One region of the Peribacillus sp. NPDC097264 genome, then DNA from elsewhere that is predicted to be linked to it. Evidence: riboswitches for the same ligand, from Rfam matches in the RefSeq annotation. Region 1 holds a riboswitch; each other region holds the start of a gene.

Region 1 (5,664 bases):
GCGGTGGGTAGATTTCCAAGATTTACTTTTTTCTTGGTTTTTTTTCGCCTAAAATTAGTTTAAAAGAGGGTTAAAATGCTTTTTCCTACTATCAAAACGGATGAAAGACACATCGTAAAAGACAAACATACGTGTGTATGTGGTACGCGATACAATGTATTCGCTATGTTAACCAGAAGAGATCTTAGAAAGATCATCTTCAAGCATTACAAAGAAGTTACCTGTACAGCATGTAAATCTAGCATTATACATAAAGAAGAATAAGCAGGACATGCCCCCTCCTCTCTCTAATGCTTCTACATACTCATGCAATCAAGTCCACCCCTTTCATAGTATTATTTCATTCATCCCACAGTGTAAGGAACCGGAATTTACTTATGACTCGTAAGTTCAACAAAAAAAGACCATCTCGGGTCTTTTTTTGTTGAAGGTGGCCCACTTGGATCTTTCTATTTGGCCTAATTGATATAAATAAGGAAATTTCCATTCAATTATGAATCCATAGATAGAATAATGAAGTCATGCTATAATCTAGTACGTTACATTAGCCAATCCATACTTATATAGAGAAAAAGGAAGTGTCGTTTTGAATATATCTACATTAAAACAGGAGTGGTTTTGCAACGTCCGCGGAGACGTACTTTCCGGAATCGTCGTTGCCCTGGCCTTAATTCCTGAGGCAATAGCTTTCTCCATCATTGCCGGGGTCGACCCGATGGTGGGATTGTATGCTTCCTTCTGCATCGCCATCGTCATCTCCTTTGTTGGTGGAAGACCAGGCATGATTTCAGCGGCGACCGGGGCGATGGCACTCGTGATGGTTGACCTTGTAAAGGATCATGGCTTGAACTATTTACTTGCCGCAACCATATTAACTGGGATCCTTCAAATTCTACTGGGCGTCTTTAAGATTGGGAAACTCATGAAGTTTATACCGAAGCCGGTTATGACTGGCTTTGTGAATTCTTTGGCCATTATGATTTTCATGGCTCAGCTCACTCATTTCAAAGGGGAAACGTGGGTCATGTATGTCATGACAGCTGGTTCACTCGCCATCATCTACCTTTTCCCACGGATAACCAAGGTCGTCCCTTCCCCGCTGGTCGCAATCATCTTCATGACCATCGTGGCCGTTGCAACAGGTGCTGCTGTACGGACCGTAGGCGACATGGGGCAATTGAGCGAGGCTCTTCCCATGTTCTTGATTCCGGATATCCCTTTGTCATTCGAGACATTGGCCATCATTTTTCCTTATTCCATTGCCCTAGCGTTTGTCGGATTGCTTGAATCCTTACTAACGGCTCAAATCGTTGACGAAATGACCGATACGGATAGCAATAAAAACCGGGAGGCCAAAGGTCAGGGAATAGCGAACATCGTGGCCGGTTTCTTCGGCGGGATGGCCGGATGTGCAATGATTGGACAATCCGGTATCAACATCAAGTCCGGGGGACGAGGTCGACTGTCCACTTTCGTCGCCGGGGCCTTTTTGTTAATCTTGATCGTGTTATTGAATGATGTCCTCATTAAAATTCCGATGGCCGCCCTTGTTGCGGTCATGATCATGGTTTCCATCGGGACTTTTGATTGGTCCTCCTTGAAGAGGCTCCGTATCACGCCTAAAACCGAGGCGATAGTCATGATCGTAACGGTTATCGTTGTTCTTTATACGCATGATTTATCCAAAGGCGTATTCGCCGGGGTACTCTTGAGTATGATTTTCTTCTCGGCTAAAATTTCAAAAGTGTCTGTCGAGAAAACAGCGGACAACCAGGCTAGGCAAATCACTTATCGAATAAAAGGCCAGGTGTTTTTTGCATCGGTCCAAGACTTCATTTCGAAGTTTGATACGAAGGAAAAAGCAGATTCCATCATCATTGATTTTTCCAATTCGAAAATATGGGATGCCTCGGCTGTAGGCGCCGTCGAGAAAGTCATCTTAAAATACAGAGTACAGGGGAAAACGGTTCAAGTGCTCGGACTTGATCAGGAAAGTTCTCAGCTGCTAAAGAACCTCGCCTCATATGAAAAGTAAAAGGATGCATGGCTCCCCTGCATAAATTCTTGCTGAACCGCCAAACTAGAGTGAATGATACTCTGGATTGGAGGGAAAATCATGTCATCCGAACAGGATTATACTGCTGCAGATTTATCACCTGACCTTCTCAATGAGTTAAAACTCTTTGAAGGCAAAATACGTGAGGAATCAAACAAAGAGCTTATCGTGATTGCGTATGAAAAAGAGAAAGAAGCGTTGAATTGAAAAAAGGACTCGAAGCCACTTTCAAAGTGGCATCGGGTCCTTTTTTTATTACTTAGCGAAGATATCGGTTAAAACTGGTACAATTTGTTTTTTACGTGACACGACGCCTTCCAATACAGCAATGTTATTATTCAATGTTACGTTATACGCTTTCTCCACTGCATCCGCTGATGCTCCTAGAGCCAAGGCAACGGAATCATTCGTTAAGATATCCGTTACGACGAATAAGAATAAATCCAATTCTTTCGCGGCAATAACTGCATGAATCGCTGCTTCAATTTCTGATTGCTTTGCAAGCACTTCATTCGGATCAACAGCATTCACTTGAGCAATCTCAACTTTTGCCGTTCCCATTGAAAATTCTTTTGCATCAAGTGTGATGAGCTGATCGATGGTTTTGTCACTCAAGTCAGCACCCGCTTTTAGCATCTCCAAGCCATATGTTTCAGCATTCACGCCAGCAATTTCCGCTAATTCCATAGCAGCTGCGACGTCTTGCTCCGTGCAAGTAGGCGATTTGAATAATAAAGAGTCGGAAATGATGGCTGAAAGCATAAGTCCTGCAATGGCTTTAGGCACTTCAATTCCGTTTTCTTTATAAATCTTATTTAAAATAGTAGCCGTGCAGCCAACTGGTTCTGCGCGGTAATATAAAGGATCACTTGTTTCGAAATTAGCGATACGATGATGGTCGATGACTTCCAATACGCGTACCTGGTCAATGTCTTCGGCACTTTGCTGACGTTCGTTGTGATCGACTAAAATCACGCCATCCGCTTCCCCAGCCACTTTTTCAACAAGGCGGGGTGCTTCGAATTTAAATTGGTCCAACGCATATTGTGTTTCACCATTCACTTCACCAAGACGAACAGGTTCAGCTTGGATGCCCAGCTGCTTTTTTAGGTCAGCATAAGCGATTGCTGAACAGATAGTGTCGGTATCCGGATTCTTATGTCCAAAAACTAATATTTTTTCCACGATTTTTTCTCCTTTTTCCTAAATGATTTGCAGGGATTTTTCTTTTCATAACCAGAATCCCTAGTTTTGCTATGCAATTTATTTTAACACAAAAACCCTGACATTCCGCGATGGAATTTTGTATTCCTCCCTATATTCTTTCATCATCCTCTTCCTTTATCCGACCTTGTCAATAGATATGAATCAGTTTTTCACAAATATATATGTTGAATTATCAGCATGGATGGCTTACGATAATATAAGCATACATACTAGATATTGACTTTTCTAACAACATAAATAACTATATATAGAATTATTAACCAAGGTGCCAGAGATGGCTGAAAAGGGAATCCGGTGTGAACCCGGAACTGTCCCCGCAACTGTAAATGTGACGAAATGAGAAAACCACTGTATAGCTCTCTATACGGGAAGGACTCAAAGTAGGATGATCATGAGTCAGGAGACCTGCCTGGTTTTTTCAAGTTTCTTATTCTTCGGGGATTGAGATGATGAAACGATAGTGTAACGGCTATTTTTTCATGGCTCTTTTATCCTATCGTTTGATCCGCTCAATTTATTGGGCGGTTTTTTTTTATTCGCGTACATTTAAGAGGAGGAACATTTATGACTCAAACATATAACCCTACCATAAAAAATGACACAGAAACAAATTCAACCCAGCTGGACATGTTATCCAAGGATTTCGAAGGCCGTCTTGATATGGAAAAGTTCAAAAAGCGTTTTACTAAATGGCTCGATCGAAAAGGTGATGCTTCAGAAGAACAAACATCGAAAAAGTTGATCCAGCTTGCACTTGAAAGTGTCGATATCGATGCCCCAGACTGGACATTCGTCGCCGCAAGGGAACTATTGAATACCATGTATCGTGATGCCCAAAAGAACCGGGGCTATGAAGGCCGGAACTATGGACCTTTCTATGAATTGATTCAAGAACTCTCTCAGCAGCATGAAGGCCAACGTTACCCTGTTTATAAAGCAGAGCTTCTCGACTCCTACACAAAAACGGAAATCGAAGAATTGGGTTCGGTCATCGATCCGGAAAAAGATAAACTATTTTCATATATCGGAATCTATCTTTTGAATGATCGCTACTTGGCCCGTCCAAAAAAAGACAAGGTCTATGAACTTCCCCAGGAGCGCTTCATGATCATTGCCATGGAAATCATGAGACTGGAAAAAACGGAACACCGACTGCAGCTTGTTAAAGAAGCCTACTGGGCAATGTCGAACCTATATATGACGGTAGCGACCCCTACCCTCTCAAATGCCGGAAAGACACACGGGCAATTGAGCTCATGCTTCATCGATGCAATCGAGGATTCCATCGACGGAATTTATCAATCAAACTATGATGCCGCAAAAGTTTCCAAGTTCGGGGGCGGCGTTGGTCTATATGTCGGGAAAATCCGTTCGCTTGGTTCTGATATCCGCGGTTTTTCCGGTAACAGTTCAGGCACGACTCCCTGGATTCGCCTCTTTAACCAAACGGCCGTCAGCGTCGATCAATTGGGGCAACGTAAAGGCGCAATCGCCATCTATCTGGATGCGTGGCATAAGGACATCCTGAGCTTCCTTGACTTGAAGACGCAAAACGGCGACGACCGCTTAAAGGCGCATGACATCTTCACGGGCGTCTGCATCCCCGATTTATTCATGGAAGCCGTGCGTGACCGGAAAGATTGGTATCTCTTCGACCCGCATACCGTGAAGCAAACCCTTGGGTTCTCCCTCGAAGATTTTTATGACGAGAAAAAAGGGGAAGGCAGTTTCAGGGACCATTACGCCCTTTCTGTAGAGGCGGCGGAGAATGGCATACTTCCAGGCTATAGTTTCGAGAAAATCAAAGCGATGGACATTATGAAAGGCATCATGATTTCACAATTAGAAGAAGGCGTACCCTATATGTTCTACCGGGACGAAGTGAACAGAAAGAACCCGAACAAGCATAAAGGGATGATCTATTGTTCTAACCTTTGTACGGAAATCGCCCAGAACTTAAGCCCTTCAACGATCACCGACGAATATGAAACGGAAGATGGCGATGTCGTCGTAGTTCGCAAAAGCGGGGATTTCGTTGTCTGTAACCTTTCTTCCATCAACCTGCCTCGCGCGGTGAACAGCGATGTATTGGAGAGACTGATCCCGATTCAGATCCGCATGCTCGATAACGTCATTGACGTGAATACCTTACCGGTCAAGCAAGCTTCCATTTCGAATAAGCGCTACCGCTCCATCGGCTTAGGAACTTTCGGGTGGCATCATTTACTAGCGACGCAAAATATCTACTGGGAGTCCGATGAAGCCGTTAAGTACGCCGATACCTTATATGAGAAAATCGCTTATTTAACCATTAAAGCATCCAATGAATTGGCCAAGGAAAAAGGAGCCTACCCATACTTCGAAGGGTCCGATTGGCAAAC
Region 2 (5,664 bases), on a different contig from region 1:
CTTCTTCATCTGCTATTTTCGCCCAGCCCTTTTGGTCGGCAAAGATATTTTCGATACCGGCAGACGCCAAGATCTCTTGTTGGAAGGTTTCAGCTCCCGCTGTATAGATTTCCGGAGAAGGGCTGATTTCGAAATATGTTTTTTCTTTAGAATCGACACTTGCCACCTTTTCTTCAACATCTTTGATTTGTTTTTTTATGTTTTTGACTAGGTCTTCCCCTTTGTCCGTTACGCCCATGACTTTGGCAATTTGATCAATATCACTATATACATCATCAAAGGTCACTGCTGATTTAATAATGAAAATGGGGATTCCCGCATCTTCAAGCGGCTTTAATGCTGCTTCATCGCCTATTGTATAGGCAATGATAACATCCGGTTTCAAAGAGATGATTTTTTCGGAATTGATCGTCATCGAATCAGAGACACGCTCGACATCTTTAGCTTCCTCAGGATAGTTATCGAAATCCGTCGCTCCAATCACCTTATTCCCTACACCAAGGGCATATAAAATCTCCGTATTACTGGGTTGAAGTGAAATGACCGTTTCCGGAACCTTATCAAATGTGATTTCTTTTCCGCTATCATCAGTGACGGTATAGGATTTGACTTCTTCAGTTGTTGCAGGATCTTTTTTCTCTAGCGATTTCTGATCATCATTCGAGGCACATCCTGTAAGGAAAAGGGCGACCATCAGAAGGGCAATCCAACTGGATCTTACTGTTCTTATCATGTTTTATTCCTCCATTTTCTTTTTCATCGTTTTGGTTGGATAAGATTTGCTGATAAAGGGAATCTCTTCGCGACCCAGTTGTTTATTGACATAGACAGCCATCACGAATAGAACATTGGCAAGCAAATGAGCATAATCAAAAAGTATCGCGGGCACATCTTTTTCCGTACTGACTTTATGCAAGGTACGGACGGATTTCTTGGCTTCACTACGGCAAGTATGCAAAATACAGGCTGCCGTCGATCCTTGGGGTAGCACAAATGTTTCGATGCGTTCTTCCACTTCCGCGACATAATAGTCATAGATTTCACTTAGGCGGTTTAGACCGTCTTCGGTTATGGCCAATTTCCCCCGGGCAGAACCATTTAAATGATAAGCCATCGGCAACAGTTCCATTAAATCCCTGTAGACTTCAGGAATCTCTTTCGTGAACGACGCTGCCAGTCCCATTTGAGTCGTCAATGAATCGGTGCGAATTTCATAATCAACGCTTGAAACTGATTCGCGCATAAATGGGTAGCATAAAAAGCGGGCATCCTTCTTTGCCATAATTTTTCCTCCTTTTTAATAATGTGAATGACCTTCGTATTGCTTTTCGGCGCAAAAGAAAAAGCCGACCAAAGGTATTGGTCGGCAAACAATCATCTATGTATCTCGAACGGAAAAAAAGATGGAAGATTGCCGTACAATCCTCCTAACTTCCGAAGAGCAAAATACGATAAAAAAAAGGCAGGTCTCCTGGCTCGTGCATCATTTTACTCTAAGAACCTTCCCATTTGGATTGAATGAATGGTATCGTGCGTGCGGATTCATTCACAAACAGTGGCATATTTCTTATTTCATTAGCACTTACAGTTGCGGAAACAGCTTCGGTTTTACACCGAATTCCCTATTAAGCTGACAAGTCAGCACCTATTTTCTGCAAGGTTTATATTCACTTAGTACCAGTCTATCATAATTAATTACTTAAATAGTGAAAAAATTTCAAGAAATCTCTTTTATAGGGGTATTATTCTAGTAAACTCACTTTGTAAGGATAAATTGGAGGTTAATGTAAAATGGGTGTCGAATAAATAAGGGTTAAGCATGAGTGATTTACATAATCATGGGAGGTAGAGAATGGTTTATAAACAAGTGAATCAGAAACTGGATATGATTTTGGAAAACATTGAAAAGGTCATTATTGGAAAAAGAGATATAGCAGAACTAAGTCTTGTGGCGCTCCTTTCTGGTGGACATGTCTTATTGGAAGATGTCCCGGGCGTGGGGAAGACCGTCTTGGTCAGGGCGCTAGCGAAGTCCATCGGGGCGGATTTCAAACGGATTCAATTCACGCCTGACTTGCTACCGTCCGATGTAACGGGGGTATCGATTTTCAATCCGAAGGAACAAGAGTTCATCTTTAGACCGGGGCCAATCATGGGCCATATCATTTTGGCCGATGAAATTAATCGGACATCACCGAAAACGCAATCCGCCCTACTTGAAGGAATGGAAGAGGCAAGCGTGACGGTGGATGGTGTGACAAGGAAACTGGAACAACCGTTTTTCGTCATGGCCACTCAAAATCCAATTGATTACGAAGGCACATACCCACTTCCAGAAGCACAGCTAGATCGTTTTTTATTGAAAATGAAGATGGGGTATCCGGAAGTGGCAGAAGAGATAGAAGTGTTGCATCGGGCCCAATATACGGCTCCGATTGAAGAATTGGAATCCGTGATTTCGTTAGAGGAACTGATAGATTTGCAGATAGAGGCAAAGGCCGTGATCGTGGATGATACGATAAAGACGTATATCGTCGAGTTAGCCAATCAATCACGTAAGCATGAAAGTGTATATCTTGGGGTGAGCCCACGTGGATCGATTGCCCTAATGAAGGCAGCCCAAGCCTATGCGCTCCTAAAGGGAAGGGATTACGTTTTACCTGATGATGTGCAGCATTTGGTACCGTTCGTTTTTACCCATCGGCTAATCCTTAATCCGGAAGCGAATTACTCGGGGGTGAATGCTGACATGGTGATACATGAGGTAGTGGCTACGACGCAGGTACCCGTGAAGAGGGCCGTGACCTAATGCGGAATGTGCTTACCATACTGAAGAAAAACAGGAATGTCTGTGGGATCATAGTACTTATGCTCATTTCCTTTTGTTTTGCGATGTTTCAAGGCGGGTTTATCAGTTGGTTCATTTTCTATACCTTTTTGCCGTTCGGTGCGTACTCTATGATTCTGCTGTTTTATCCACTTCAGGCTTTTGAAGTGGAGAGAAGAATTAGTAAACACGAATGCCAGGCCGGAGAGTCGGTAGATATGACATTGGTATTCTCCCGGAAAAACAGACTGCCTCTTTTATATATGGTGGTAGAAGAGGATTTGCCGATGGAACTGGAAAAGAAAACATTGGTTTTTCCAGGATTTAAGCAATCCTTCCAATTGACATATACCCTGGAGAATCTGCCAAGAGGAGAACATGTCATCCAATCGGTTCGCTTCAAAATAGGGGACTTCTTTGGACTCTATGAAAAAGAAGCGACAGTGCATGCCCCTTTAAAACTCACCGTTTTCCCGGCTTATCAGGAGTTGAATTATAAACAGTTGGAGCATGTCTTCGATCAAGGACAAGTTGGTACGACGAAAAAAATACAGCGGGAACATTCGGTCGTGTCCGGAATCAGGGAGTATCAGCCGGGTGATCAATTATCCTGGATAAATTGGAAGGCAACGGCCCGAACAAGTGAAATCATGACGAAGGAATTTGAAGTGCAGAAAAACCGCGATGTATTTATTATGCTTGATGAGTACGCCTCTCCCTTCTTCGAAGAAGCTATCGTACTTGCGGCCTCTTTGGTGCATGCCTTGATAAAGAAGGGTATGGATGTTGGGTTAACCAGTACGGGATCAATGGAGGTCGTACCGGCTAAAGGAGGCAGTAAACAGAGGAGAAGACTCTTTTACCGTTTTGCAAAATCAAGGGCCACACATACAAGCGTCTGGAATGGAAAGAAGAACAAGGGAGTTGTACCATCAAACGCTTCTGTAATATTCATTGTGTCCGAATTAACGATGGAAAAGATAGAAGGTTGGAATGCATTTACCGGAAATAAAGCGATGACTGTATTTTGCGTGAAAAGTCAGGGAGACTTCACGGGTGAGGAAATACGTGCGAAGTCGGTGGCGTTGGCTCGTGGAATAAAGCTGGTCTTCTTTGAACAGGGTCACCTTCAAAATGAACGAACCGAGGTGAAGGCAAATGAACGCTGATTCTACCAAATCGGAAAGGTGGATGCATGTTCTCTTATATATATTTGGTCTTCTATTGATTACCGAATGGTTACGACCCGTAGAGAAGCTTACGGATACAGGAAATATCTTTATTTTCATTATCTTTGTGTTATTTTCCTTGCTCCTACACTATTTTGGTATCCACTGGTTTGTGCGTTTCATCCTCGTAAGTGCCTTTATATTAATTGCGGTCCATTTCTTGTATTCGTCAGATCCTTTCCTGACCTTCAAATGGCTTACTGGTGATTTGCTGGATATAACGGCTAACGTTTCGAATATGTATGAGGGGAAGTGGGAGCTGCTTTCCAACCCCTTTAGAACGCTGTTGTTTTTCGTGCTTCTTTGGCTTGTGACATACTTGATTCATTACTGGGTGACGGTGAGACGAAACATATTTTTACTTTATATATTAACGATCATTTTCCTATCGATTCTCGATACATTCACACCATATGATGGGGATATGGCCATGATCAGGATCATCATCATCGGGTTTTCGATGCTTGGTGTGTTGGCCATGCTACGCTTGTCCATACAAGAGAGATTGGTGTTTTCAGGAGGTCCATTCAGTAAATGGGCCATCATGCTAGCGGGGATGATGTTAGTAAGCGTCCTCGTTGGTTTCACTGCTCCGAAGTTCGCGTCACAATGGCCGGACCCTGTACCGTTCATTGTTTCTTATTCCGATAAGGTGACAGGAAGTGATGAAAGCTCCGTTGATAAACGGGTGGGGTACGACGAAGATGATTCATCACTTGGTGGGTCGATAGAGCCGGACAATACGGTCATTTTTTATAATACGGCCAATACCGGACACTATTGGAAAGTCGAGAACAAAGATATCTATACCGGAAAAGGATGGGTTTCCGTTGAGGGAATGGAAGACTATATCAGTTTCTCTAATGGTCAGGATTTGAAGGATATAAAAGAATTTGAGATTCCTGAAGTGTTGAAAACGGAAGACATGAATACAAGGGTAACCATGATGGAAAGTTACTCTCACCTTCTTCATCCCCAATCAGGGTACCTGAAGAAGGTAGAGGCTGAGAACGGAGATTGGTTTAAATATTATACAAATATGGACAAGTACATTTCAGTAGACGAAGGCAGTAAGCCCCTTACCACGAAAGAATATGAACTGGTTTATGAAATGCCTAGTTATGATCTGGCTGACTTACGGAAAGTTACGGAACAGGATGAAACGATGGATGTCCTCATGGAAAGCAATACACAGCTTCCGGAGGGATTGCCAACCCGTATCTATGAACTGGCCAACGAACTTACGGTGAATGAGGATAATTGGTACGATAAGGCAAAGGCGATAGAAAATCACTTCGACGGTCCTGAATTCAGCTATTCTAAAGAAGACATTCCGTATCCAGGCGATAATCAGGATTATGTGGATCAATTCTTGTTCGAGACCCAAATTGGGTATTGCGATAATTATTCAACGGCGATGGTCATTTTATTACGTGCCGCCAACATTCCGGCAAGATGGGTAAAGGGATATACGGAAGGGGAGAAATCAATTTATAAAGGTGAATCCGCCTATAAAGTGACGAATAATAATGCCCATTCATGGGTGGAGGTTTATTTTTCAGGATTGGGATGGGTACCATTTGAGCCTACGAAGGGATTCAATGGGCA
Region 3 (5,664 bases), on a different contig from region 1:
CAGCCATTATCGGCGCACCATTTTTTGCGATTCTACTTAGAAAGACAGGAGGTGGGTGGTCATGAAAATCGAGGTGCAGGGAGGGAATTTTTTCTATGCTAAAAAAAGAGAGAAAGCTCCTTTTCTTTACCAGACCGACATTGACTTTTCGTTGAATGACGGAGAGATCATGGCGATCCTTGGCCCGAACGGTGCCGGTAAAACCACGATGCTGAAGTGTATCACCGGCCTTCTTGATTGGAAAAAGGGTCAAACGCTCATCGACGGAAAGCCGCTTACTGCGCTATCACGCAAAACGATCTGGAAACGAATCGGTTATGTTCCTCAGGCACATAAAATGGTTTTCGGATTTACTTTGGAAGAGCTTGTCATTATGGGAAGGGCGCCTTATATCAGTACGCTGTCCCAGCCTTCTGCAAAGGATCGGGAGGCTGCCATCGCTGCTCTTGAAATGGTTGGCATTGCTCACCTTGCCAAAAAGTCCTGTAATTCCGTCAGTGGTGGGGAATTGCAGCTGGCCTTGATTGCCCGGACGCTTGTATCGGATCCGGATGTATTGATTCTTGATGAGCCGGAGTCGCATCTTGATATTCAAAAGCAAATCGTGATTTTACAGACACTTAAGCGGTTATCGAAAGAGAAGAACATTTCTTGTATCATAAACACGCATTATCCGAACCACGCATTCTACTTGGCTGACCATGTTTTAATGACTGCCAAGGAAAAGCGTGTGGTGTATGGCGAAGTCCGCGAAGTGATGACGGAAGCCCGGATGAAAGAGTACTTCGGAATCGAAATGAAGAAAATCATTTATGAGGAAGCGGATGACTTTTTGATTGAAACGATGGTGCCGAAAGATCTAGGTCTTTTACGTGATCAAAGTACATGCCGTTTTAATAGTGACATCTAAAGCTATAGAAGGCAGCCATGTGATGGTTGCCTTTTTGCGTTCCAAATCTTAATTTAAAGTAATCTGAAATATCATATAATACGATTTCCTAAATGGTGTATAATGAAAGGCAGTGAAATTATATACATATGAACAATTTGGTGTCTGTAAGGACTTGAAAGGGAAGTTGGTGAAATGCCAACGCGGTCGCGCCACTGTAAATGGGAGTTAACGGATGTATACCACTGTATGAATAATATGGGAAGGTGCCGTTAGCAATGACCATGAGCCAGGAGACCTGCCAAAATTGTACACCGGTAACCACGCGGATGGGGAGGTGTGTGGCAGAGCTATGTCCCTTTTTTGTTCCGTTGCCATACATGCATCCTCCGTTTTGATGGGGGATGCTTTTTTGTATGTCTTTTGATATTCGCAACACATGTGTGAAGGTCCAGAAATGATCACAAAAATGATGGAGGTTTTAAGATGAGGAAGATATATAGTTTCATGCTTGTGATGGGATTGATGGTCGGTATACTGGTTGGCTGTAGCGATGCCTCCCAGGATGGAACAGGAGAAAACCAGTCGACAAAACAAGCTGTTAACCAGGGCTTCCCGCTTTCGTTACAAGATGCAGTGGGTAACCAAGTCACCATCGAGCAGAAACCAGAAAAAATTGTTTCATTAATCCCAAGTAATACAGAAGCGGTCTTTGCGCTAGGTTCGGGTGAGAAAGTGATTGGAGTGTCTGAAAATGACAATTACCCGGAAGAAACGAAAGATATTCAGAAGATAGGTGGAATGGAAATAGATACAGAGATGATTTTAGCTTTGCAGCCTGATATCGTTCTTGCTCATGAGAGTGCCCATAATTCCAAAGAAGGAATCCAACAGCTTAAGGATGCGGGTATTCCAGTTCTAATCGTGAATGATGCCAAAAACTTTAAAGAAGTGTATACGTCTATTGAGATGATTGGAACGGCAATAGGGGAACTGGATAAGGCGAAGGAAATCGTCAAGACGATGCAGAACAAGCTGGAAAAGATCAAAGAAAAGGCTAAGGCAATCAAGAGTGAGGATAGAAAAAGTGTTTTTGTAGAGGTTTCACCGTCACCTGAAATCTATACAACGGGAAAAAATACTTTCATGGATGAAATGCTGGACATCATTTCAGCGGATAATGTCGCAGGTGAATTGGATGGCTGGGTAAAACTCGATGAAGAGTCGATGATAGCGGCCAACCCGGATGTCATCATTACAACCTATGGTTATTACACAGGAGATCCAGTCAAAGAGGTAACGGGAAGAAATGGATGGGCCGACATTCAGGCAGTTAAGAATGATGAGGTTTTCGATGTCCATTCAGATATTGTCACTCGTTCCGGTCCTAGGCTTATAGAGGGAGTAGAGGAACTTGCCAAATCAGTCTATCCGAACGTATTTAAAAACTAAACGGGCATTGGCCTATGTATTTGCCCTATCATTTTTGGTTATTTCGATATTGATCGGTGTTTCCTTAGGATCGGTTTCCGTTCCGATACCAGTGCTTTTGCAAATCATTGGCAAGGAAGTCCTTCATTTGCCCCTGGCCATGGAACCGGATGGGACACTGACGAATATCGTGATGAACATCCGCCTGCCGAGGGTCGTGCTTGCAGGTTTGGTTGGGGCATCCCTTGCAATAGCAGGGGCAGCATTTCAGGGATTGCTCAGGAATCCCCTAGCTGACCCCTATACCCTGGGAATATCCTCAGGGGCTTCGCTTGGTGCAGTATTAACGTTGTTTTTGAATTTGTCACTGCCGTTTTTTGGCCTATATACACTGCCTACATTAAGCGTTCTTTTTTCATTGTTGACGATTTTTTGCGTATTGACCTTTGCAAGAAAAATGGATCGTTCCATGAAGGTAGAAACGATTATTTTAACCGGTATCATTTTCAGCTCGTTTTTAAGTGCTTTCATCTCATTGATGATTGCATTGACGGGTGAGGAGTTAAGGCAAATCATCAGCTGGCTGATGGGAAGTGTCTCGATGCGTGGTTGGAGTCATGTCACGATCATTTTGCCATTTTTCCTCCTTGGTTCTCTCGTTTTGATGATGAATACCCACGAATTGAATGCCATGACATTTGGGGAAGACCGTGCGAGGCACCTAGGCGTGAATGTTCAGCGGAGGAAGATGCTGATTCTGGTCGCCGGCTCGATACTGACAGGGGCTGCCGTTGCCGTATCAGGTACGATTGGCTTTGTAGGGCTGGTCATCCCCCATTTGGTCCGCAGGATTTGGGGGCCAGACCATACGCATCTGTTGCCATTATCATTGATTGTGGGAAGCGGATTTTTAATATTGGCTGATCTGGTGGCACGAACGATCATCGCACCGACAGAATTGCCGATAGGTGTTATTACTTCGCTTATCGGTGCGCCGGCATTCGCATTTATTTTATTAAAGAGACGGAGAGAAGGGTAGAAGTGTATGCTTGAAGTTAAAGGGTTAACAGGAGGATATGATAATAAAACGGTTTTGGACTCCGTCTCATTTGATGTGAAAAAAGGAGAATTATTCGGTATTCTTGGTCCGAATGGAAGTGGGAAAACGACGCTATTGGGGATGCTTAGCGGTATCCTGCCGTATCAGGCGGGAACCATCGATATTAAGGGGAAAGACCTGAAGGGATATTCGTCCAAACAACTGGCACAGGTCATCGCCGTTTTGCCGCAGCATTCCTCATTGGCTTTTTCCTATACAGTAAAAGAGACCGTTGTCCTTGGGCGATATGCCCATCAAACAGGGTGGTTTCATAGTTGGACGTCTGAAGACGAAGAAATCGTTCAACGCGTGATGATGCAAACGGGAGTGGCAGTCTTTCAGGAAATGCATTTTGAACGTTTGTCAGGCGGGGAAAGACAACGTGTTTTGTTGGCACAAGCTCTTGCACAAGAACCGGAAATCCTTTTTCTCGACGAACCGACGAACCACCTGGATCTGTCTTATCAAAAAGAACTTCTTGATTTGATGAGGAAAATGGCTAAGGAACAACAATTGACGGTCATTTCAATTTTTCACGACTTGAACTTGGCTGGCTTATATTGCGATCGCCTGATGTTGCTTGAAAAAGGGCGAGTCCAAGTGATTGACGTGCCGAATGAAGTGCTTCAGCAGGAGCGGATTCAGGAGGTATATAGGACAAAAATCGAAAAACATCCTCATCCTGCCTTACCTAAGCCGCAAATGTTCATTGTACCCGAGAAGCATACAGGAGAGCTGGACCCTTTGGAGATCAATGAAAGTTATCTGAACCAGGCTCCGGAGTTCCTTCATTTAAGTTCACCCATTCCGCTTAGAACCATGTCATCCGGCGTAACTGGTTCGGGAACGGGGTGGCATCAGCACTTTGTTAATCGACATGTCCACTACGATTACAATTGTGATGACCATATTGCTGAAATGGCTGACTATTTGAAGACATACGGATTTGAACCGCAGGAAACCGTCGGAATGATGACGGCCGTGTTTTTGGATACAGTGTCATATCGACTTCTAAGAGATGAGGGTTTTTCGATATTCATCATGGTAACAGCGGGGGTAGGGAATGCCATCGATGCCTCTTTGGCAGACAGGCATTCATGGACTTCATCGCCGGGTACGATCAATACCTGGGTTTTCGTGAATGGCCATTTGGCGGAAGAAGCGTTCATTCACTGTATCGTGACAGCTACCGAGGCGAAGGTTAAAGCGCTTCATGACCTACATGTCTTAGATCAGGTGACAAACACATGGGCGACTGGAACATCGACGGATAGCATCTTGATTGCAGCCACACAAAGAGGAACCACCCTCCGTTATGCGGGTACCATCACGCCTCTCGGGAAGTTAATTAGCCGTGGCGTTTATGACTGTACAGTGGAAGCGATTGAAAATAGTAGGAAACGGATTGAAAGCTTATGATTTTTCACCATCTTTATGCAATCACATTGGCATTTATCCTAGATTTGGTCATTGGCGACCCTCCTGATTGGCCACACCCGGTTAAATGGATAGGTTCGCTTATCAATAAACTTGATGAAGCTCTCAACAAAGGGACAAGAAAGAAGCGGAATGGACTGTTCATGCTACTGCTCATCTTGCTGCTCGTGTTGGCGGCCACAGGCATCACCGTCTATTTAGCGTATAGAATCCATCCTGCTGCCGGTATCATCTGGGAAGCGCTACTCATTTCCACCACGATCGCTCAAAAGAGTTTAAGACGGGCGGGAATGGATGTTTATCGACCATTGAATACACGGGATATGGCCAAGGCGAGGCGGAAGCTTTCTTATATTGTGGGCCGTGATACGGCAGATCTAGATGAACCGGAAATTGTTCGGGGTACCGTTGAAACGGTAGCGGAAAACACGAGTGACGGTATTACGGCTCCCCTGTTTTGGGCTGCCATCGGAGGCGCGCCACTTGCCATGATGTATAGGGCAATCAATACATGCGACTCCATAGTCGGATACCAAAATGATAAATATGCTGACTTCGGATGGGCTTCTGCCAAGCTTGACGATCTAGTGAACTGGATTCCGAGCCGTTTAACCGGTTTTTTGATGCTGATTGGATCAAAGTCAGTCCATAACGGCTGGAAGGGGCGGTGGGCTATATTATTCAAGGATGCCCATAAGCACCCAAGTCCGAACAGTGGGTGGTGCGAAGCGGGTGTTGCAGCCATCCTGGGCGTTCAACTGGGCGGAAGGAATATGTACAAAGGTGTGGTGTCCAATCGAGCTAGAAT
Region 4 (5,664 bases), on a different contig from region 1:
TTCACCATCCGGAAGATTGTTTTTACCAGCGCAAATGACAGCGGGGATATTTTTAATGGAAAAAGCCAGGTCAGTCCCCGGCGATATGATCCGGACTTGATCCGTTTGATCCATCCAATCCTTTAGAGGCTTCATGGACTTTTCCATTTTGTGATAATCCAGTGTGCACACGTTTAACAAGAAATCTTCATACTGCTCAAAGCTCATGCCGGATTTTTTTGCAGAACCAATGGTCGGATAATTCAGTAACACCCAGCGCCGGTTATTGACGAAGAACATGGTGGACGTTTTCATGGCATCCTCCTGAAGGCGATATCTCTCATGAGGGACACTCACTCCTCGCCCTTCGTTCCCATCGCCCGATATGATGATGACTGCATCCACATCTTCGTATTTCTTATAATTCCATTTCGATAAGGTATCGAGCTGTTCCTTAACATTCCCTTTTAGCAGATGACTGGTAATTTCGTCATCTTCAAGTTCCGCATAAGGATAGGCCCCCATTCTATAGGCTTCGTCAATCAGTTCCTTCAATAGGGCCTTTGCTGCAACAGGCCCACGGATCAAGACCCGCTCTTTAGCCTGCAGCCTCAGTGAATGATGAATCAGCTGCTTGGCAAGCTTGATAAGTCGCTCATCCTTCATTAGCCTGTACCTTATTTTTCTAGGTCACGAAGAGTTTCCAACGCTTCTTCGACGTGGCCCTTTACTTTGACTTTACGCCATTCTTTAACGATCGTTCCTTCCTTATCAATCAGGAAAGTCGAACGCTCAATGCCCATGTATTCCTTACCGAAGTTCTTTTTCAATTTCCATACGCCATATAATTCAGCGGCTTCTTGCTTTTCATCAGCAAGCAACAGGAAAGGCAACCCATGTTTTTCAATGAATTTTTCATGACGTGTTACCGGGTCCGGGCTAATGCCTATGATGACAGCATCAAGCTCTTCGAATTGTTCATTAGCATCACGGAAATCACAAGCCTCCGTCGTGCAACCGGGTGTCATGTCTTTTGGGTAAAAATATAATACAACGTGTTTACCCTTGAATCCTGATAGGGTAACTTGTTCTCCGTTGTTTGCTGGTAATTGAAAGTCTGGTGCTTTCTCTCCAATTTCGACCGTCATTCTAAACCCTCCATTTCTTTCATCATGGTAAGCGTACCCAATAATTGAAAGAAACACAACTTTCATTTCTTGTTCTTTCTTTCCTTCTGTTCAAAATCGATGACAGCCCTGATCACAAATGCCGCAGGAAGCGTATAGCCAATGAATGCTTGGATTGTCGCGATCATCCGGCCAATACCGATTGGGGAGATATCCCCGTATCCGACGGAGAACATCGTCATCGCACTAAAATAAAATGAAGTCTTCAGCTGCTCGGAAAAGGTCCCATCCAAGCGATTGCCCATATCAAGAATCACCGAATGATTCTGAAGCTCGTATAATAAATAAATCAGTGCAAAACCGACTAATAATGTCGCATATAAATTGCCGAGCCACAGCATATCTTCAAGAGAAAACTTCTTTGCCTCCGACTCAGAAAGAAATAAGGTCCGAATGCTCATCACCATGCAAAAGATAATCCCTACAATCAAAATATAAAAGGTCATCCCCCACGCCTCATTTCAAAAACAACCCACTTCCCTTATACATACTCTTTTGCGAGTCAATATATGCTCGTTTTAGGGGTCAGACCCTATTTCCCAGCTGCTGCACCATCAAGAAAACATAGATACAGCATGGGATCTCGTGCCACATGGTGGGGGTCAGACCCCATTTCCCGACTTTTTCCTTGTTGACCCATTTGGTCGGGATATGCTAAGATGGGTTAAGTTTTTATAATATTTTGTAAATTTTAGTGTCCGTGTTTTTCCGGACGGAGTTTTTTATGAATTTCATATGTGGAGATAGGTTCCTAAGCTTTTAGGATTAAAAGGGAAGTCCGGTGTAATTCCGGCACGGTCCCGCCACTGTAATGGGAATGTATAGCGCTTTTGTTTGATGCCACTGATCCTTTTGGATTGGGAAGGCTTTTAGCGATAAGTAAGAGTTCCCTGAGTCAGGAGACCTGCCTATTTCGACAACACTGTTTTAACCTACGGGAGATAGGGAAGTGTTAGGGACCTTATAATGGTAAGGGGTATTTTCGTGCCCCTTTAATTTGAGCATTTCTAACTTTCTCTTTTGACGGTTAGGGGTGCTTTTTTTGTTGTTATTTCATTAAAAGGAGATGGATGTGTTGAAAAGTAGTAATATAGGGTACCCACGAATCGGTGAGGATCGTGAATGGAAACGTACATTAGAGGCATATTGGGCTGGAACATTAAACGAAACGGAATTCACGGCGCAATTGGAAGCGATCCGTTTAGGTAACTTGCAAAAACAAAGAGATCAAGGCATCGATATCATCCCGGTCAACGACTTTACGTTATATGATCACATGCTCGATATGTCCGTCATGTTCGGCCTGGTGCCAGAACGCTATTCGGCTTATAAAGGCGGCATGGTCCCCCTTTCCCTTTATTATTCAATGGCCCGTGGGAACAAGGATGAAGTCGCTTCCGAAATGACGAAATGGTTCAATACAAATTATCATTATATCGTTCCAGAGCTAAAACAATCCCAACTTACGTTGACAGAAAACAAGCCGCTTGCCGCTTACCGCGAAGCCAAGGAAAAACTAGGAATCGATACGAAGCCGGTTATAGTCGGACCTTACACATTCATTTCTTTGTCAAAAGGCTATGATAAAAAAGATCTTCCGGCCATCATCCTGAGCCTGTTGCCTTTATACACAAAAATTTTGCGAGAGCTGGAACAAGAAGGCGTGAAGTGGGTGCAGGTCGATGAACCATCCCTTGTTTCTTCCCTTTCCAAAGACGAGATGAAAACTGTTACATACCTGTATGAAAAATTGAACGAAGCTGTCCCCAACCTGAACATCATGCTGCAAACATATTTTGATGCTGTAGAGCACTACCAAGAAGTGATTGACTTGCCTGTTCAAGGAATTGGCCTTGATTTGGTCCATGACAAAGGAAAAAATCTCAGCAATCTTCAAACAGTCGGCTTTCCAAAAGATAAAATACTTGGGGCCGGTGTGATTGATGGGAAAAACATTTGGCTTTCTGACTTGACGAAAAAAATCGGGTTGGTCGAGTCCATTACGAAACACGTATCCGAAGATCGGATTTGGATTCAACCTTCCTGCTCCCTGCTACACGTTCCAGTGACGGTTCGAAACGAGACAGAACTGGCCAGCAAAGTGAAAGAAGCCCTTGCCTTTGCTGATGAGAAACTAGAAGAAATCACGCTTTTAGTCAGAGGGAACAGCGAAGATCTAGAATCAATCGAAGAAAAGCTGGCGGCAAACAAAGCTGCATGGCAGACCTTAAAGAATTCAAAGGCCAGAAACCATAAAGACGTGCAAGCCTCTGTCGAACAGGCGAAGCAGCAAACCCATGGCCGAACCCTGCCATTTAAACAGCGCTATCAAAAACAACAGGCGTATTTCAACCTGCCCTTCCTTCCAACCACTACAATTGGAAGCTTTCCGCAGACCGCGGAAGTTAAACAGGCCCGCGGAAAATTCAAACGCGGTGAATGGACGGCTGATCAATATGAAGCATTCGTGAACGAGGAGATTGGTAGATGGATTGATATCCAGGAGGAAATCGGCTTGGACGTCCTTGTGCACGGGGAGTTTGAACGGACCGATATGGTCGAGTTTTTCGGCCATAAATTGGGTGGATTCGTCTTCCTTGAAAAAGGCTGGGTTCAATCTTACGGCTCCCGCTGTGTCAAACCTCCCGTTATCTATGGAGATGTCCATTTCATCGATCCGATGACGGTCAAAGAAAGTGTGTATGCACAAGCCTTGACGAAAAAAACGGTGAAGGGAATGCTGACCGGTCCCGTTACGATACTGAACTGGTCGTTCGTCCGTGACGATATTTCACGGGAAAATATCTGCTATCAATTGGCATTGGCCTTGAAACAAGAAGTAGAGGCACTGGAATCAGCAGGGATCAAAATGATCCAAGTCGATGAACCAGCCCTGCGTGAAGGCCTTCCATTGAAAAAAAGCGACCGTGATGAGTACTTAAGCTGGGCGGTCCATTCATTCCTGATTTCCACTTCGAGCGTCGAAGACACAACACAAATTCACACCCATATGTGCTATTGTGATTTCAATAGCTTCATGGATGTCATCTCTTCCCTGGACGCTGATGTGATTTCCATTGAAACGTCCCGCAGCCACGGCGAGCTCGCTTCCGCATTCGGGGAGAAAACATATGAAAAAGGAATCGGCCTTGGTGTGTATGATATTCATAGCCCTCGCGTTCCTGCAGTGGAAGAAATGGTCGATATGATCGAACGTGGCATCAAGGTACTGGATAAAGACCAATTTTGGATCAACCCTGACTGTGGCCTGAAAACAAGGGGCGTTCCAGAAACCGTCGCTTCACTGAAAAATATGGTCGAAGCCGCAACGGTTGTCCGGAATAAGCTTTTGGTCCAACAGGAAAATGACTGATTTAACAACAGGCATTCCCGTTCAACAGTCACGGACGTTTTTAACGGACCTCGTTTTTCCACCTGATACGAACCATCACAATACCATCTTTGGTGGAAAAGTGATGGCGTATGTGGATAAAATCGCCTGCATTGCAGCGATGCGCCACTGCCGGAAACCGGTCGTAACCGCTTCAAGCGACTCCTTTGACTTCCTGGCCCCCATCAAGACCGGGGATGCAATCAATTTGGAAGCCTATGTCACCTGTGCCCATCAAACGTCAATGGAGGTATTCGTAAAAGTAGAGCGTGAGAACCTGTTGACTGGTGAAAAGCAACTCACTGCCCGCGCTTTTTTAACGATGCTTGCGATAGACGAAGATGGAAAGCCCATACCGGTTCCACAGGTCCAACCGGAAACGGAAGAAGAAAAACGGCAGTACGTCCAAGCACAAGCAAGATATATCGAGAGAAAAAATAAACGCATATAAGCAAAAAAATCCCCTCAACAAAATTGTTGAAGGGATTTTTTTTAGTTTCCTGCTCCTCGGTACCTTTTCACACCCTGATTCCAAATGAAGATCGAGATCATGAAAAAGACGACCCCTATAACAGGTGTGGCGAATGCATACGCGTACCACTCTTCTTTTCTAAGAAAATAGGAAGCGGGATACACACCGACAAAGGCAAACGGCAGCACCCAAGTCAGAACAAAGCGGATGACCTTGTTATAAATGTCAACCGGATAGCGCCCATAGTTCCCGATGTTGTACATCATCGGCATGATGGACGTTTTGGCATCAGACCAGAAGCCGATGCTTGCAATCGCAACAAAGATGGCTGCATACGCGAGTGCCCCGCCGATTGCAAAGATGATGAAGAGAATCGGGTCATACCAAGTTAGTTCCAGGTTTAACGAAACACCGGAATAGAAGATGATGATCAAACCGGTCACGACACCAAATAATGATTCAAGCTCAATCCGCTCCAAGATGACTTGAAACAGGCTGTGAATCGGCCTTGTTAAAATCCGGTCCATCTCCCCTTTGACGATGTAGCGATCATTGAAATCCCAGATGTTGAAAAAGGATGAAAATAGCGCAAACGGGATAAGGAAAAAACCGTATATGAAAATGATTTCATCCCG

What was found. A riboswitch is a leader RNA that binds a small molecule or an ion and turns the genes downstream of it on or off. The one in region 1 is predicted to bind cobalamin.
Region 2: it holds a riboswitch for cobalamin, as region 1 does, so the genes downstream of both, ACQKL0_RS18245 (hypothetical protein) here and ACQKL0_RS13000 (ribonucleoside-diphosphate reductase subunit alpha) in region 1, are expected to answer to the same signal.
Region 3: it holds a riboswitch for cobalamin, as region 1 does, so the genes downstream of both, ACQKL0_RS02400 (helical backbone metal receptor) here and ACQKL0_RS13000 (ribonucleoside-diphosphate reductase subunit alpha) in region 1, are expected to answer to the same signal.
Region 4: it holds a riboswitch for cobalamin, as region 1 does, so the genes downstream of both, metE (5-methyltetrahydropteroyltriglutamate--homocysteine S-methyltransferase) here and ACQKL0_RS13000 (ribonucleoside-diphosphate reductase subunit alpha) in region 1, are expected to answer to the same signal.

The regions. Positions count from the first base shown of each region.
Region 1 covers NZ_JBNNSR010000007.1:151,458-157,121, forward strand. Annotated here, with positions in the region: gene ACQKL0_RS12985 (SulP family inorganic anion transporter) at 587-2,035, shown strand; gene ACQKL0_RS12990 (hypothetical protein) at 2,117-2,263, shown strand; gene ACQKL0_RS12995 (manganese-dependent inorganic pyrophosphatase) at 2,312-3,241, opposite strand; cobalamin riboswitch at 3,529-3,710, shown strand; gene ACQKL0_RS13000 (ribonucleoside-diphosphate reductase subunit alpha) at 3,848-5,664, shown strand, end outside.
Region 2 covers NZ_JBNNSR010000014.1:7,764-13,427, reverse strand. Annotated here, with positions in the region: gene ACQKL0_RS18250 (ABC transporter substrate-binding protein) at 1-733, opposite strand, end outside; gene ACQKL0_RS18245 (hypothetical protein) at 737-1,282, opposite strand; cobalamin riboswitch at 1,445-1,664, opposite strand; gene ACQKL0_RS18240 (AAA family ATPase) at 1,853-2,809, shown strand; gene ACQKL0_RS18235 (DUF58 domain-containing protein) at 2,809-3,996, shown strand; gene ACQKL0_RS18230 (DUF4129 domain-containing transglutaminase family protein) at 3,986-5,664, shown strand, end outside.
Region 3 covers NZ_JBNNSR010000001.1:495,591-501,254, reverse strand. Annotated here, with positions in the region: gene ACQKL0_RS02410 (FecCD family ABC transporter permease) at 1-65, shown strand, start outside; gene ACQKL0_RS02405 (ABC transporter ATP-binding protein) at 62-910, shown strand; cobalamin riboswitch at 1,032-1,209, shown strand; gene ACQKL0_RS02400 (helical backbone metal receptor) at 1,376-2,341, shown strand; gene ACQKL0_RS02395 (FecCD family ABC transporter permease) at 2,304-3,359, shown strand; gene ACQKL0_RS02390 (heme ABC transporter ATP-binding protein) at 3,366-4,838, shown strand; gene cbiB (adenosylcobinamide-phosphate synthase CbiB) at 4,835-5,664, shown strand, end outside.
Region 4 covers NZ_JBNNSR010000017.1:41,059-46,722, reverse strand. Annotated here, with positions in the region: gene ACQKL0_RS19355 (aminopeptidase) at 1-645, opposite strand, end outside; gene bcp (thioredoxin-dependent thiol peroxidase) at 657-1,127, opposite strand; gene ACQKL0_RS19345 (potassium channel family protein) at 1,190-1,612, opposite strand; cobalamin riboswitch at 1,895-2,092, shown strand; gene metE (5-methyltetrahydropteroyltriglutamate--homocysteine S-methyltransferase) at 2,233-4,539, shown strand; gene ACQKL0_RS19335 (acyl-CoA thioesterase) at 4,532-5,008, shown strand; gene ACQKL0_RS19330 (ABC transporter permease) at 5,050-5,664, opposite strand, start outside.